DNA from 4 places in the Enterococcus sp. LJL98 genome. Region 1 is predicted to be linked to each of the others. Evidence: predicted binding sites of a transcription regulator. Region 1 holds the regulator's gene; each other region holds the start of a gene.

Region 1 (3,681 bases):
TCCGTTAAATGACCATCATCCAAGACTTGGAGTAAGAGATTGAAAATATCCGGATGTGCTTTTTCCACTTCATCCAATAAGATGACTGAATACGGCTTCGAACGTACTTTTTCCGTCAGTTGCCCGCCTTCTTCATAACCAACGTAGCCTGGAGGGGAACCGATTAAACGACTAGTACTATATTTTTCCATAAACTCAGACATATCCACTCGAATCAGCGAATCTTCGCTACCGAACATGGCTTCGGCTAAAGCTTTTGCTAATTCCGTCTTCCCAACCCCAGTTGGACCTAAAAACATAAAGGAGCCTATCGGACGATTCGGGTCTTTTAAGCCACTTCTGGCCCGTCGAATGGCTCGAGAAATCGCCTTAACGGCTTCATCTTGACCAACCACGCGTTCATGGAGTACTTCTTCTAAAACAAGTAACCGTTCTGTTTCTTTTTTCTCCATTTGTTGTAAGGGGACACCGGTCCATTGAGACACGACTGCGGCCACATCTTCTTCGGTGACTGCGTCCGTGTAGCCTTCACTTGCTTTCATTTCACGAAACGTCGCAGTCGCCAACTCTTGGGCCAAGGCTTTCTCACGGAGACGAATCTCAGCGGCCGCTTCAAAACTTTGATCACGAATTGCCGCATCTTTTTCTTGCGCTAAAGCCAAGAGTTCCTCTTGAATGCGCACCGTATCCGCCACTTCATCTGCCTGATCTAAACGAACTTTGGCTGCTGCCTCATCCATTAGATCAATCGCCTTATCGGGCAATTGGCGAGAGTTGATGTAACGCACGGATAGTTGAACGGCGGCTTTGAGCGCTTCATCGAGAATTTCCACCCTATGATGTTCCTCGTACCGCGGACGTAAACCACGTAAGATTTGTTCCGCTTCTTCTGGTGTCGGTTGATCAACTTGTACTCGAGCAAAACGACGTTCCAAGGCTGAATCTTTTTCAACATACTTTTGGTATTCGTCTAACGTTGTCGCACCAATGGTTTGTAGTTCCCCACGCGCCAAAGCGGGTTTTAAAATATTCGCAGCATCAATCGCGCCTTCTGCTCCTCCTGCACCAATGAGCGTATGCAATTCATCGATAAAAAGAATCACTTGTCCGTCACGATAAATTTCATCGATAATCTTCTTCATGCGATCTTCAAATTCGCCACGATACTTGGTGCCTGCGACTAGTCCACCCATATCTAGCATCATTAGACGTTTTTGTTGCATATCCCGTGGGACCTCACCCGATATAATCTTTTGAGCGAGACCTTCCACGATGGCCGTTTTCCCAACTCCAGGTTCACCGACTAGGACCGGATTGTTTTTTGTACGACGGCTTAAAATTTGAATCAGCCGTTTGACTTCATTGCTGCGCCCAACAACTGGATCCAAACGGTTTTCGCGTGCCAACTTTGTTAAATCTCTAGCTAAAGAATCTAACACCGGCGTGCCTTCGTTTTGAGGCCCCCCTTGTCGTCCTTGTTTTTGAGATTGTTGGCGACGAGCGATGTTGCTAGCCGCCCCTCTTACTTCCGTCAGTCCCATTTTCTTTTTTAATAATTGACGGGTCTTCGCTAAACTAAAACCTAAATTGAGTAAAATACGGGCTGATAAAATTTCTTCATCACGCAGCATCCCTAATAAAAGATGTTCCGTACCAATCTGTCCCACTCCTAAGCGTTTGGCTTCATCGCCGGCATAGGCAAATATCTGACGGGAACGCGGAGAATAGGGTAAAAAACCACCGAGAGGATAATCTTTCATCATGCCGTAACCCGTTATATGTTCAATTTCTTCTCGAATGTCATTTTCTGTGACATTCATTTCACGTAAAGTTTTCCCACCAATGCCTTCTTGCTCAATCACTAAAGCTAGTAATAGATGCTCTGAGCCGACCGATTGGTGTTTAAAATATTTGGCTTCTTCCTGAGCAATCGCCAAGACGGCTTTTGCTCGAGGGGTAAATAATTCATCCATGACATTCACTCCTTTTTATTCATAACTTAATCTTTCTAAAATACCATGTAAAATCGCTGCTCGTATGCGATTTTCGTCGGTTGTTCCGCCTAGAATCGCCTTACTGGTCGCTGTTAATAACAAATGTGCTTCTCGTTGGGTGAGTAGTTTTTCTTCATATAATTTTTGGATAATGCCTTGTGCATGTCGCTCACTTAACTCTTGATCAAACAGCTGCGCTACTTGCTCTAAGAATTGATGGTGATTGGAAATTTGAACTTTTTCAATCCGAATGTAACCACCACCGCCTCGTTTACTTTCAACCGTATAGCCCCGTTGAATGGTAAAACGCGTATTAATCACATAGTTAATTTGTGAAGGGACACAATTAAATAAATCAGCCATCTCGGTTCGTCTAATCTCAATCATTGAATGTTCTTCAAGAATCTTTTTTAAATACGCCTCAATGATATCCGATGTGTTTCGTGGATTCTTCATTTTTACCCTCCTTGACTAATATTGACCTTCATTATACTGAATTTTTGCTCAGATGAAAAGGAGAAGGGGCTTAACCTTAAAAAAAGGAAAGCAAACAAAAAACAATGACCGCCAAAAGTTCGCTTTTTAAGTCTCACTTTTGGCGGTCACTCAATTTCAAACCTAACCACGAGGGTTAAGTCTCTCTCGTTGAGAATTGGTTAAAACGGTACTTGAACAGTCGTTGCGCCACTGACACTTTGACTAATCTCCTCACCATTGTCTCTTTGAACATATATCGTTGCGGATTCCCCTTCGAGAACCGTCACAGAAACGGCAACAGTTTGCGGGCTGTTGCTCGCATTTAAAGGAATTTGCTCAACTTGTCGGCGGGTTCCTTTTTCATCACTTAACCAAATGGTGACCGTCTGTTCTGGTCCAGCATTGGCATTAAAAGTCGCCTGGACATTCACTGTGAATGTTTTGGTCACCGGTTCTGGTTCTTTTGATTCTTCAGGTTCTTTTCCTTTAGAGACCAACACATTGACTCTCGTTCCCTTCACGACTTCTTCCCCTTCTTGGGGATTGACTTCAATGACTTGATTTTTTTCGACTCGGTCATGGAACTCTTCCGTTGTGACGGCTTCTAATCCTGCTTCACTCAGAAGTTTCTCGGCTTCACTCAGTGATTTCCCGACAATTTTAGGGATTTTTACTTTCTCTTCCCCTTTACTAATCGTTAAGGTAATTCGTGTTTTTTCGGGGAACACTTCCTCGCCAACTTCCGGGTCTTGTCCAACAACCGTTCCTTCCGGCTGTGAGCTAAAGGCTTCTTGATAATCTACGGTGTTTTCTCCTAGTCCGACACTTGCCAGATTTGCTTCCGCATCGGATTTTGAATTCCCTAATAAACTAATCATGACGATTGGTTTTGGTCCTTTGCTTACGATTAATTCAACTTTTGTTTCTTTCGGATTCACTTTCTCGCCAGGTTCAGGCGTATGCGTGATGATTTCTCCTTCGGCAATCTTATCGTCGTATTCTTCTTTTGAGGTGATGTTTTTTTCTTGAAAATCTAAATTGCGTAATTCACGCTTGGCATCAACGAGGCGCATGCCGCTATAGTCGACCATTTTAATTTGATTTTCTCCCGTACTCAGATACAGGATAACTTCACGATTTTTTTTGACTTTCGCCGCAGTTGCCGGATTGGTTTTAATCACACGACCGGCTTCGATAACATCGCTTGGCA
Region 2 (3,681 bases), on a different contig from region 1:
AAGATGACATTTCTTTACATTTTGATAAAAAAAACCTTTATTCTAAAAAAATAATAGAATAAAGGTTTTTTTTTAAGCGTTCATCTCAATGGATGTTTTTGCTAGTTCATGTGGCAAGATAACAATTTTTCCATGTTCATCTAGATTTGCGTAAAGTTGATGTTCTCCTGGATGGTCCAGGAAGAAGTCGGCGATGCCATCTTCAATTTGTTCTTGAATTGTACGGCGTAACGGTCGTGCCCCCATGGCAGGATCATACCCTAGCTCCACCAATTTCTCTAAGACCGTTTGTGGGACTTCAATCGAAAGTTCTTGTTGTTTGATTTGTTGATTGACTTCTTCAATCATTAAGGAAACAATCGAAAGTAAGTTTTCTTTTGAAAGTGCTTGGAATTCAATGATTCCATCAAAACGGTTCAAGAATTCCGGCGCAAAATAGTGATGTAGTTGATTTAAGATGGAACGAGTTGTTCCTGCGCGACTTGCTGCAAAGCCAACATTCGCTTCAACGTTTCGTGTGCCTGCGTTACTCGTCATAATAAATAAAGTATCTTTAAAACTCACTGTTCGACCTTTCGCGTCAGTTAATCGGCCGTCTTCTAGAATCTGTAAGAAGAGATGCAAGACATCTGGATGTGCTTTTTCAACTTCATCTAATAAGATGAGACTATATGGATTGCGACGAACCTGCTCAGTCAATTGACCAGCTTCTTCGTACCCAACATAGCCCGGAGGAGAACCAATTAATTTGGCAGTACTGTGTTTCTCCATATATTCAGACATATCAAAACGAATCATCGCATCAGCGGAACCAAACATTTCATCTGCTAATTGCTTAGCAAGTTCTGTTTTCCCTACACCTGTCGGACCGACAAAGAGGAAGGAACCAATCGGACGATTTGGTTTTCCTAAACCAACACGATTTCGTCGAATCGCTTTTGCAACTTTATCAATGGCTTCTTCTTGACCAATCACATGTTGTTTTAAATCGATTGCCAGATTTTTGAGTTGGGTTTGCTCTTTTTCTTTCAACTCGCCAACAGGAATACCTGTGCGAATTTCAACAATTTCTTCCATTGTTTGTTCGGTAATCACCGGTGTTTCCTCATCGGTAATTTGATGTTTTTTCATTTTTTCCAACTTAACAATTTGATCACGGTAGTAGGCAGCTTTTTCAAAATCTTCTTCTTGTGAGGCTTTGGTTTTTTCTTTTTCCGCATTGGCCAATCGATCAGCAATAGCTTGCGGATCAATCGTCTGAATGGTTAAGTTTTTCTTTGATCCAGACTCATCGAGTAAGTCAATTGCTTTATCCGGTAAGAAACGATCTTGAATGTAACGATAGGATAAGCGTGCAGCGGCTTCAATGGCTTCTTCTGTATACTTCACATGATGATAGTCCTCATAACGCGATTGCAAACCTTTTAAAATGGCAATAGTTTCTTCTACTGAAGGTTCATCGACGCGGACAGGTTGCATGCGACGTTCAAGTGCCGGGTCTTTTTCGATAATTCGGTACTCATTTAAAGTGGTTGCGCCAACCAGCTGCAATTCTCCACGTGCTAAGGCAGGTTTTAAAATATTTCCGGCATCTAGGTTGCCATCGCCTGCATTTCCTGCACCGACAATTTCGTGAATTTCATCAATAAACAAGATAATATTGTCAGCTGCTTTTACTTCTTCAATCAATTTTTGCATTCGCTCCTCAAACTGGCCACGAATACCGGTACCTTGAACAAGTGAAGCGACATCTAAACGAATGACTTCTTTATTTTTTAGTTTTTGTGGAACCGTGCCATCGACGATTTGTTGGGCGAAGCCTTCAACGACAGCAGTTTTGCCGACACCGGGTTCCCCAATCAAGACTGGGTTGTTTTTTGTTCGGCGATTTAAGATTTCAATTAGACGAGTGACTTCCGCGTCGCGCCCGATAACGGGATCGATTTTTCCATCGCGAGCTTGCTGAGTGATATTTATTCCAAACTCGTTTAAGAGGCTACCAGTTGATTGTTGCGGTGGCATCCCTCCAAAGTTTCCGCCACCTGTTTGAGTCGGAGGTGTTTGTCCTTGCTGTGAAGATTCTTGTTGCATTTTTTGTGACAGTTGTTTAAATAGTTCATCTAAGTTATTAAAACCAAAAGGATCTTTGGCACCATTTGTTGTGGCAGCGGACAGCTGATTTTTCATTTGTTGGTAACAATTTTGACAATAATCGATTTGTTTTCTTTGTCCACCGACGTTAGCGTACAAATGAATGGTTGCTTCGTTTTGATTACAATTTTGACAGCGCATGATTGTACACGACCTTTCTTTCATAGAAATTAAAAAGGAAACAACAACTTTGACCATTGTTGACCTTAATGATTTCATTATACAATTTATCGGAAAATCTGCAAGTATTTTGTTCATATCTTGAAACTACTATTTGCAACTAAAAATAAAGCAAGGTATGCTAAAAGAGAAGTCAAGCGACTGAATATGCGTACGAAAAGGTGAGAAAAGATGGAAGAAAATCGTTACATAGAAGAGATTCAAGCATTAAAACAAGGAGATCTCAAGGAAATCGTTGTGAATCGTGAAGATTTTATTGAATTTCGTAATGCTTGGTTACAAACAGAGAATCGGACAGAAATTGTCGGTGAAGCCGGCTTAAATGGCCAAATTACTTACCGATTTGTCAAGTTGAACAAATAAAGTCATGAATTCTTAGTAATTGTTACAAAAGTAGTTGTCTAAGCACTGAAAAAATGGTAACCTTAACAACTGAAAGGGTAAATTTATCTTAAGTTCAAAAGCTTGATTTAAAAAAATCGCCCTCAAAAAATAACCCAAATGATGAAGGAGAATGATACATATGGAAAAGAAAGATTTTCATGTAATTGCAGAGACAGGAATCCACGCGCGTCCTGCAACATTATTAGTTCAAACAGCGAGCAAATTTAACTCTGATATTAACTTAGAGTACAAAGGTAAATCAGTAAACCTTAAATCAATCATGGGCGTAATGTCTTTAGGTGTTGGTCAAGGTTCTGACGTAACAATTACAGCTGAAGGTACTGACGAAGCAGATGCAATCGTTGCAATCGCAGAAACAATGAAAAAGGAAGGATTGTCTAATTAATGGTTGAAATGCTAAAAGGGATTGCTGCAAGTGATGGTGTCGCTGTCGCAAAAGCCTATCTATTAGTCCAACCTGACCTATCCTTTACAAAAGTAACAATTGAAGACATTTCTGCTGAAGAGGCACGTCTAGATGAGGCATTAAGCCAATCATCAAACGAATTACAACAAATTCGTGACAAGGCAGCTCAGAGCTTAGGAGAAGAAGAGGCACAAGTATTTGATGCGCACTTAATGGTTTTAAGCGATCCAGAAATGATCGGTCAAATTAAACAAAACATTTCAGATAATAAAGTCAATGCAGAACACGCATTGAAAGAAGTAACTGACATGTATATTGGTATGTTCGAAGCGATGGAAGATAATGCCTACATGCAAGAAAGAGCAGCGGATATCCGTGACGTAGCAAAACGCGTTTTAGCTCATTTATTGCAAGTAACCTTACCTAACCCAGCAATGATTAACGAAGAAGTAATTGTGGTTGCTCACGATTTAACTCCAAGTGATACTGCCCAATTAGACCGTAATTTCGTTAAAGCTTTTGTAACGGATATTGGTGGA
Region 3 (3,681 bases), on a different contig from region 1:
AAGAGAAAGAAGCGCATCGTCGTGCTTCGCTCCTTTTGCCGTTCATGTTTTTTGGTTAAAAGGAAGTAAGAGTCTTTTCATTTCGTGTTCTTTTTTATGAAAATGAGACCATCTCTTTTGAATATCTTGTATAATGAAGGAGAAGAGTTTCGAAGGAAGCGGGGGAATAAAACGATTGAAAAAGAAAATAAATGTTACGTTGGTGGTCCTTTGGAGTCTAGGGATTGTTTTTGGTGGAGCAAGAGATTTTCATGCGCAAACAAAGTACCAAGAAGCGACGGTCAATCAATACGGCACGATTACGTATGAACACTTTCGCATCTTAGAATCATTAGATGGGGCAAAAGCACAAGAAACTTTTGTCTCTTTAAATCAAACCTTTTTTATTTCTCGCTCGTATACTCGGGGCATTTCGACTTATTATCTGTTAGAAAATAAAGAACGCCAAGCAATGGGGTATGTTCAGGCTTCAAGTGTGACATTAGCTGGAGAACAACCCGAAGGTGTGAAGCAACCTTTAGTTCAAAGGAAAACCATTCATCACGTGGGGTATCCCATTTATGCAAACTTTGATTGGGAAGAAAAGAAACAATCAGAGGAATTGCTAGGTCAAAAAGTACGGATTAAAGGCGCCTACCATCATTTTAATGGTACCACCTATTATGAAATAGAAGATGAGCAGCAGCAACTCCTAGGGCTGCTTGATCAAAAAGCGACGGAAGAAAAACATACAGCCCAAGCAGTTTCTATAACGCCTTCTGTGGTAGACGAACCTTCCAAGTCCGTCCCAAAAGAAGAAAAAGACGAGGAAACAAAGGACTTGGTTACAAATGAAACAACGGAGACCTTGGTTCCACCGATGGAAACGAGAACTGCGACCGTTCGCTTAAGTGAAGACTTTCGCCAGCATTTGATGGGAGGGATGGCACGTGGAGCGAATGGGAGAGTCCAAAGGGACACAACGAGTTCAGTGACTGTTTCGCAGCCCTTTCAAGCGATGACCTTTAGTAGCAAACAAGCCTTTGTCGACCGGTTAGCGCAAGATGCGGTCATTTTGGGCCGTGAATACAATCTTTATCCTTCAGTGATGATTGCCCAGGCAATTTTGGAATCTGGTTATGGCGCCAGCCAATTGACGCAAGAAGCCAATAATTTTTACGGGATGAAATTTACTGTCGGTGTGGATGAAGGGAAATTTGAACGATACGAAATTGCCTCAGATGAAGTAATCAACGGCCAGCGGGTCTTGCTACCAGCTTCCTTTAGGAAATACGCGACAGCCAAAGATTCCCTGGAAGATTATGCTAAAAAAATTGCAGAAGGGGTCAATTGGGATCCGCATTTTTACCGAGGCACTTGGCGTAATGTCGCAACGACTTACCAAGAAGCGACGGAAGCTTTAACAGGGAAGTATGCAACGGATCCTCAATATGCTCAAAAATTGAATCAAATTATCGAACACTGGGACTTGACCCAATATGATTAGATAAAAAATGGAAAGAAAAAATGCTGCTTTTTTTGTAAAGGAATGAATTGTCAACAGTTGAAAAATCGGGTACGCCCTCCCTTTTTTGAAGGATTGGGAGTAGAAGATAAACAAATGCCACAAGTCCGCTTGAATTCAAGGAACTTGTGGCATTTGTTCTTTCTTATTTTGTAGTCATCACTTCGTCGACTAGACCGTATGCTTTTGCTTCTTCTGCTGACATAAAGTTGTCACGATCGGTGTCTTTTTCGATGATTTCAATCGGTTGTCCCGTGCGTTCTGCTAAAATTTTATTTAAGCGATCGCGTGTTTTTAAAATGTGGCGAGCGGCAATTTCAATTTCGGTTGCTTGTCCTTGAGCGCCACCTAACGGTTGATGAATCATTACTTCTGCATTTGGTAAAGCAAAGCGTTTGCCTTTCGTTCCGGCAGCTAGCAGGAAGCTCCCCATTGATGCAGCCATTCCCATCACGATGGTTTGTACATCGGCTTTCACAAAATTCATGGTATCAAAAATTGCTAGACCAGCTGTGACACTTCCACCAGGTGAATTGATGTATACATAGATGTCTTTTTCAGAATCTTGGGCATCAAGGAAAAGTAATTGAGCAATGATTGTATTTGCCAAATCATCGGTCACTGGACCACTTAACATAATGATGCGATCTTTTAATAAACGTGAATAGATGTCGTAGGCTCTTTCACCACGAGATGATTGTTCGATAACTGTTGGAATTAAATTCATAGGAAAAATCCTCCTTGATAGTTTTTGCTAAATTTTAACTCTAGCATATCACATTAATTGTCGATTAAATAGAGAAAACTGTCATTTAGCTAACTGAAATTATAACGGAAAGGTCAATAAAGGTCAAATGAAAAAGATTATAAAAAGCAAGAAGATATGGTAGAATGAAAGAAGGTTAAGAAAGGGAGGGAACAGCTGAAATGGCAATGTTTTTAATTGGCACAAGTGGGGTCGTCGTCGGAGCAGCATTGATGCTTATTGCTTTTTCGATTCAAATGAATTATCTCGAAAGAAAAGAAAAAAAACAACGCTTGTTGGAGCATAAGGTGAAAGAAATTGAAACATTATTGGCATTAAATAAAAAAATAATTGAAATCTTGGAAAAACGGACGATTACGATGGCTGAATATGTCAGTTTTGATGCGTTTGACGATTGTTATATTACGGTAGATGATTACATTTACTTACAATCTTTTGCTGCACATAATAGTTTTTATTTGCCAAATTATTTTTTAGATGAGTTCTTCAAACAGATTTCAACTAGAAAAGCGGTACTCTCACCGGCTGAAACCGTTTCTTTAGGCGGTTATACGTTCAAAGGTGGGCGTGTCTTGATTGAACAATTATCAGACACAATTACAGAAATGATTTATGAAAGAAAAGTACAATTGAAAAATTTAACGGATGAACCTTTGACGTTGTTTAAAAAAACACTCTAAACCTAGTGTGAAGATTTGAGGAAAAGAATGAAAAAAATAATGGTAATTGTCGGTCCGACTGCCGTAGGGAAGACGGCACTGAGTATCGAATTAGCAAAAAAATACAATGGTGAAATTATTAATGCCGATTCCATGCAAGTTTTTCGAGGACTAGATATCGGGACCGCCAAAGTTACAAAAGAGGAAGCAATGGGCGTTCCACACCACTTAATCGATCTTTATGAAATGGATCAAACCTATACCGTTGCCGATTTTCAAAAGATGGCACGTGAAAAAATTGAGGAAATTTCACAACGAGGGAAATTGCCTATCGTAGTTGGTGGAACAGGGCTTTACGTACAGGCCTTAATTTACGACTATCAATTAGGGAAACAATCAAGTCCAGAAAATTCGGAACTAAGAAAAACATATACCAAATATGGAGAAGAAAAAGGCGCTGTGGCTTTATGGGAGTTACTACAAGCACGTGATCCTCTCGCAGCTGAAAAAATTCATTTTAATAATCAACGGAAGGTTATTCGGGCGTTGGAAGTTTTTGAACTGACAGGGCAAAGTATTTTGGCACCGAAAGAAACCCCCAAAAAATTGTATGACGACTTTTTAATCGGTTTAACGACCGATCGAGCGTTACTCTATGAACGAATCAACCAACGAGTCGTTCAGATGCTCGAGAATGGTTTGCTAGAAGAGGCAAGAACTTTACTACCATTTCCAGGCACGCAGGCAGCCTT
Region 4 (3,681 bases), on a different contig from region 1:
GTCACTGGAATGCCAGTTAAACGCCCTACGACCACTGCAATTTCATTTTCTGTTACCGCCTCTTGAACCATCTTTCCTTGAGCCGCATCATTTTTAGCTTCAAGTTCTTTTAATTCCTTTTCGAGTTGTGGAATCGTTCCATGACGTAAAACAGCTGCTCTTTCTAAATCATAGTTACTCTCGGCATTTTCTAGTTCGTGTTTGGCTTGATCAATCTCCGAACGTTTATTTGACAAGGCATTTACTTCTTCTTTTTCTGTTTCCCATTGCATTTTCATTTGATTGGCTTCTTCGCGAAGTTCCGCCAATTCTTCTTGTAAAATACCCAATCTTTTTTTCGATGCATCATCCGATTCTTTTTTCAAGGCTGCTTCTTCAATTTCAAGTTGCATTAAGCGGCGAGTCACTTGGTCAAGTTCTGTCGGCATGGAGTTCATTTCTACTCGTATGGTCGCTGAAGCTTCATCCATTAAGTCGATTGCCTTATCTGGTAAAAAGCGATCCGTAATATAACGATCGGATAAAACTGCAGCAGCAACAAGTGCATTATCATGGATATTTACTCCATGGTGAATTTCAAAACGTTCTTTTAATCCACGTAAAATGGAAATCGTATCTTCAACCGTAGGCTCTTTTACCAAGACTTTTTGAAAACGACGCTCTAAGGCCTTATCCGTCTCCATGTATTCTCGATATTCATCCAATGTTGTCGCACCGATGGTATGGAGTTCTCCTCGAGCAAGCATTGGTTTCAAAATGTTTCCAGCATCCATGCTGCCTTCTGTTTTTCCGGCCCCAACAATCGTATGAATTTCGTCAATAAATAAAATAATTCGGCCATCTGATTTTTTTACTTCTTGTAATACCGCTTTTAAGCGTTCTTCAAACTCTCCACGGAACTTAGCTCCTGCAATGAGTGCGCCCATATCGAGTGAAAAAATCGTTTTGTCTTTTAAGTTTTCTGGGACATCCTTACGAACAATCCGCTGAGCCAAGCCTTCGACAATCGCCGTTTTACCGACCCCTGGTTCTCCGATTAAAACGGGATTATTTTTCGTTTTTCTAGTTAAAATCCGAATGACATCTCGAATTTCTTCGTCCCGTCCAATAATTGGGTCCATTTTTCCGTTTTTCACCATTTGAACCAAATCGACACCATATTTTTCAAGTGCCTCATAGTTTTCTTCTTGATTTTGGGAAGTCACACGATCGCCTCCTCGAATTTCTTCAATATTTTGACGTAATTCTTTTTCAGTGATTCCTTGTTGTTTTAAGTATTTGGTTAACACGTAATTTTTTAATTTCATTAAAGCAAGTAAAACAATTTCTGTTGATAGAAACTCATCTTCAAACGTATTTTTTAATTGTTCTGCTTCATTAAATAGTTGAAATAAATTTTGACTCATCGCTTGCCCATATTGAACATTTCCTCCTGAAACGCTTGGACGGCGATCAAGTTCTAGATCAATCTCCCTTTCAAAAGCAGCAACATTGACTCCTGCATCGGTATAAAAATTTCGAGCAAATTGATTGGGTTGCAAAAAGATTTTCCATAGATGGACAATATCAATTTCTTGATGGTGACGAGTGATTGCAACCTGTTGTGCTTCGGATAAGGCGCTTTGTAACGTGGTCGTCATTTTCTCAATATTCATTCTTTGTTCCTCCCATCTTGAAGCTTTCACTTCACTCTTAATTGTACTCCCTTGGTCAATCTTGGTCAAATAAAAACCATTTTCTCTTATGCGGTATTTTTGACCTTTTTGCCGACAAAAAAAAGAGGCTGTGAATGCTTCACAACCTTTTTTTCATCTAACAAATCTGAAATTATTCACTTTCTTTCTGGCGAAACAAACGGCTCGTTGCAACGACGTACAAAAGGCCTATCAAAAAAGGCATTAAAAAAGTAGTAAAACGATACAGTAAAAGAGAAGATGCCGCATCCACCGTTCCGACAAGGGGGCGGAACATGATCAAGTAAACAAATTCAAAGGAGCCTATTCCTGCAGGCGTTGGAATCACTCCTGAAATGACCGTAACAAAGCTGATTAAGGCAACCGCCAAAAGCGGATGCAAGTCCGGATGATTATCCACGAGACAAACGTAAGGAATGATAAACCAAATAAGTGCTTTCGCAATACTCCAAAAATAAATTTCAAATAAGACCCTACGACTTGCCATGATTTTATGTAACATCCGTCTCAAGGCATTGATTTGAATATTTCCTCGATCCACAAGCGCGCGATATTTTTCTTTTTTTATTAGACGATGGCACAAAGTAACGACGCCAACTTGTAAAGGCAAACTCAAAGCCGCTGAAAGTAAAATTCCAGACAAACCGGCATTAATGAAGATACAAATAATCAGCACCCAAACAAATTTAGGGGATAATTGGTAGAGGTCGTTGAAACTATACACCAAAGCGATGAGTGCAACACTTAGTGAAGACACTTTAAACAAAATAAAGCGCAAAATTGCCGCGCCCACACTCTCAGAAATCGTTAATTTTTTTCGATGATAAAAATTAATTTCTGCAAAAATTGTGCCAGCACCAAATGTAACGACACGATAGAAAGCGGAATAAGCAGCTGCCATCGCCCCATCAAAAGTTGTGAATGTTTTTGAAAAAGGTTTGATGGTGCCCTTGACCATTTTCCCCTCGAGGTATTGATAAAAAAAACCTAAAACAATCAAAGATAAAAATAACCAAGGACTTGTTTGACCTAATTCAGTAAAAATGTCTCCAAATGAAGCACGCAAGTAATAACCTAAAATACCAAGTAAACCAACTAATAGACAGCCTTTTGCAAGCACCTTCAGTAAGTTCTTATTTTTTTCTTTTAAAACAGACATCTCTTTATCTCACCAACTTCCATAGACTCCCTCGTATCATACCACTTTTCAAGTAGAAATACTGAAAAAACTCTCGATTCTTATCAAATCACCGAGAGTTTTTTCTTTCAGTTTTATTGTGCGTTTAATTCCGCAATTTTCACAATGATTTCTGTCGCTTTTTCCATTGATTCTAATGCCACAAATTCAAAACGACCGTGCATATTTTCCCCACCTGCAAAAATATTTGGTGTTGGGATTCCCATAAAGGAAATTTTCGATCCGTCTGTTCCACCTCGAACGGGTTCAATGATTGGAGTAATCCCGAGTGCTAACATCGCATTTTTAGCTAATTCAACAATGCTCATGTCTTTTTCGATAATTTCTTTCATATTGTAGTAATTATCTTCCAAGCGCATTTGTACACGCGCTTCTTCAAAACGTGCATTGATTTTTGCTTGAATGTCTTGCACGAGTTGCTTACGTGCTTCAAATTTTTCACGGTCATGGTCACGAATAATGATCGATAAGCGCGCTTCTTCTGGATTGCCTTCAAAGCTCATGAGATGGAAGAATCCTTCTGAACCTTCTGTTTTTTCGGGAACTTCATCTGCAGGTAGTGATTCATTAAACTCAATACCTAATAAAACCGCATTGATTAACGTGTCCTTTGCGGTACCTGGATGCACGTTTTTTCCATAAATGGTAATATCGGCTTGTGCAGCGTTAAAGGTTTCATATTGTAGCTCCCCTACCGGCCCGCCATCCATTGTATAGGCAAAATCAACGCCAAATTCTTCGACATCAAAATGGTTAGCCCCAACGCCAATTTCTTCATCTGGTCCAAAA

What was found. The regulator CtsR, encoded in region 1, represses protease genes until heat stress. The targets are predictions, from matches to a motif close to TTGGTCAAAAAAGGTCAAANA.
Region 2: the regulator CtsR is predicted to act here: its motif matches at 2,339-2,359, upstream of ACYSNO_RS00355 (ATP-dependent Clp protease ATP-binding subunit).
Region 3: the regulator CtsR is predicted to act here: its motif matches at 2,341-2,361, upstream of clpP (ATP-dependent Clp endopeptidase proteolytic subunit ClpP).
Region 4: the regulator CtsR is predicted to act here: its motif matches at 1,707-1,727, upstream of clpB (ATP-dependent chaperone ClpB).

The regions. Positions count from the first base shown of each region.
Region 1 is NZ_JBTXLU010000010.1:106,147-109,827, reverse strand. Features, by position in the region: gene ACYSNO_RS09285 (ATP-dependent Clp protease ATP-binding subunit) at 1-1,973, opposite strand, end outside; gene ACYSNO_RS09280 (CtsR family transcriptional regulator) at 1,989-2,450, opposite strand; gene pknB (Stk1 family PASTA domain-containing Ser/Thr kinase) at 2,651-3,681, opposite strand, start outside.
Region 2 is NZ_JBTXLU010000001.1:74,644-78,324, forward strand. Features, by position in the region: gene ACYSNO_RS00355 (ATP-dependent Clp protease ATP-binding subunit) at 73-2,292, opposite strand; gene ACYSNO_RS00360 (hypothetical protein) at 2,503-2,694, shown strand; gene ACYSNO_RS00365 (phosphocarrier protein HPr) at 2,855-3,121, shown strand; gene ptsP (phosphoenolpyruvate--protein phosphotransferase) at 3,121-3,681, shown strand, end outside.
Region 3 is NZ_JBTXLU010000001.1:746,929-750,609, reverse strand. Features, by position in the region: gene ACYSNO_RS03500 (glucosaminidase domain-containing protein) at 176-1,486, shown strand; gene clpP (ATP-dependent Clp endopeptidase proteolytic subunit ClpP) at 1,650-2,231, opposite strand; gene ACYSNO_RS03490 (hypothetical protein) at 2,432-2,950, shown strand; gene miaA (tRNA (adenosine(37)-N6)-dimethylallyltransferase MiaA) at 2,978-3,681, shown strand, end outside.
Region 4 is NZ_JBTXLU010000001.1:125,310-128,990, reverse strand. Features, by position in the region: gene clpB (ATP-dependent chaperone ClpB) at 1-1,655, opposite strand, end outside; gene ACYSNO_RS00605 (lysylphosphatidylglycerol synthase transmembrane domain-containing protein) at 1,828-2,853, opposite strand; gene pepT (peptidase T) at 2,967-3,681, opposite strand, start outside.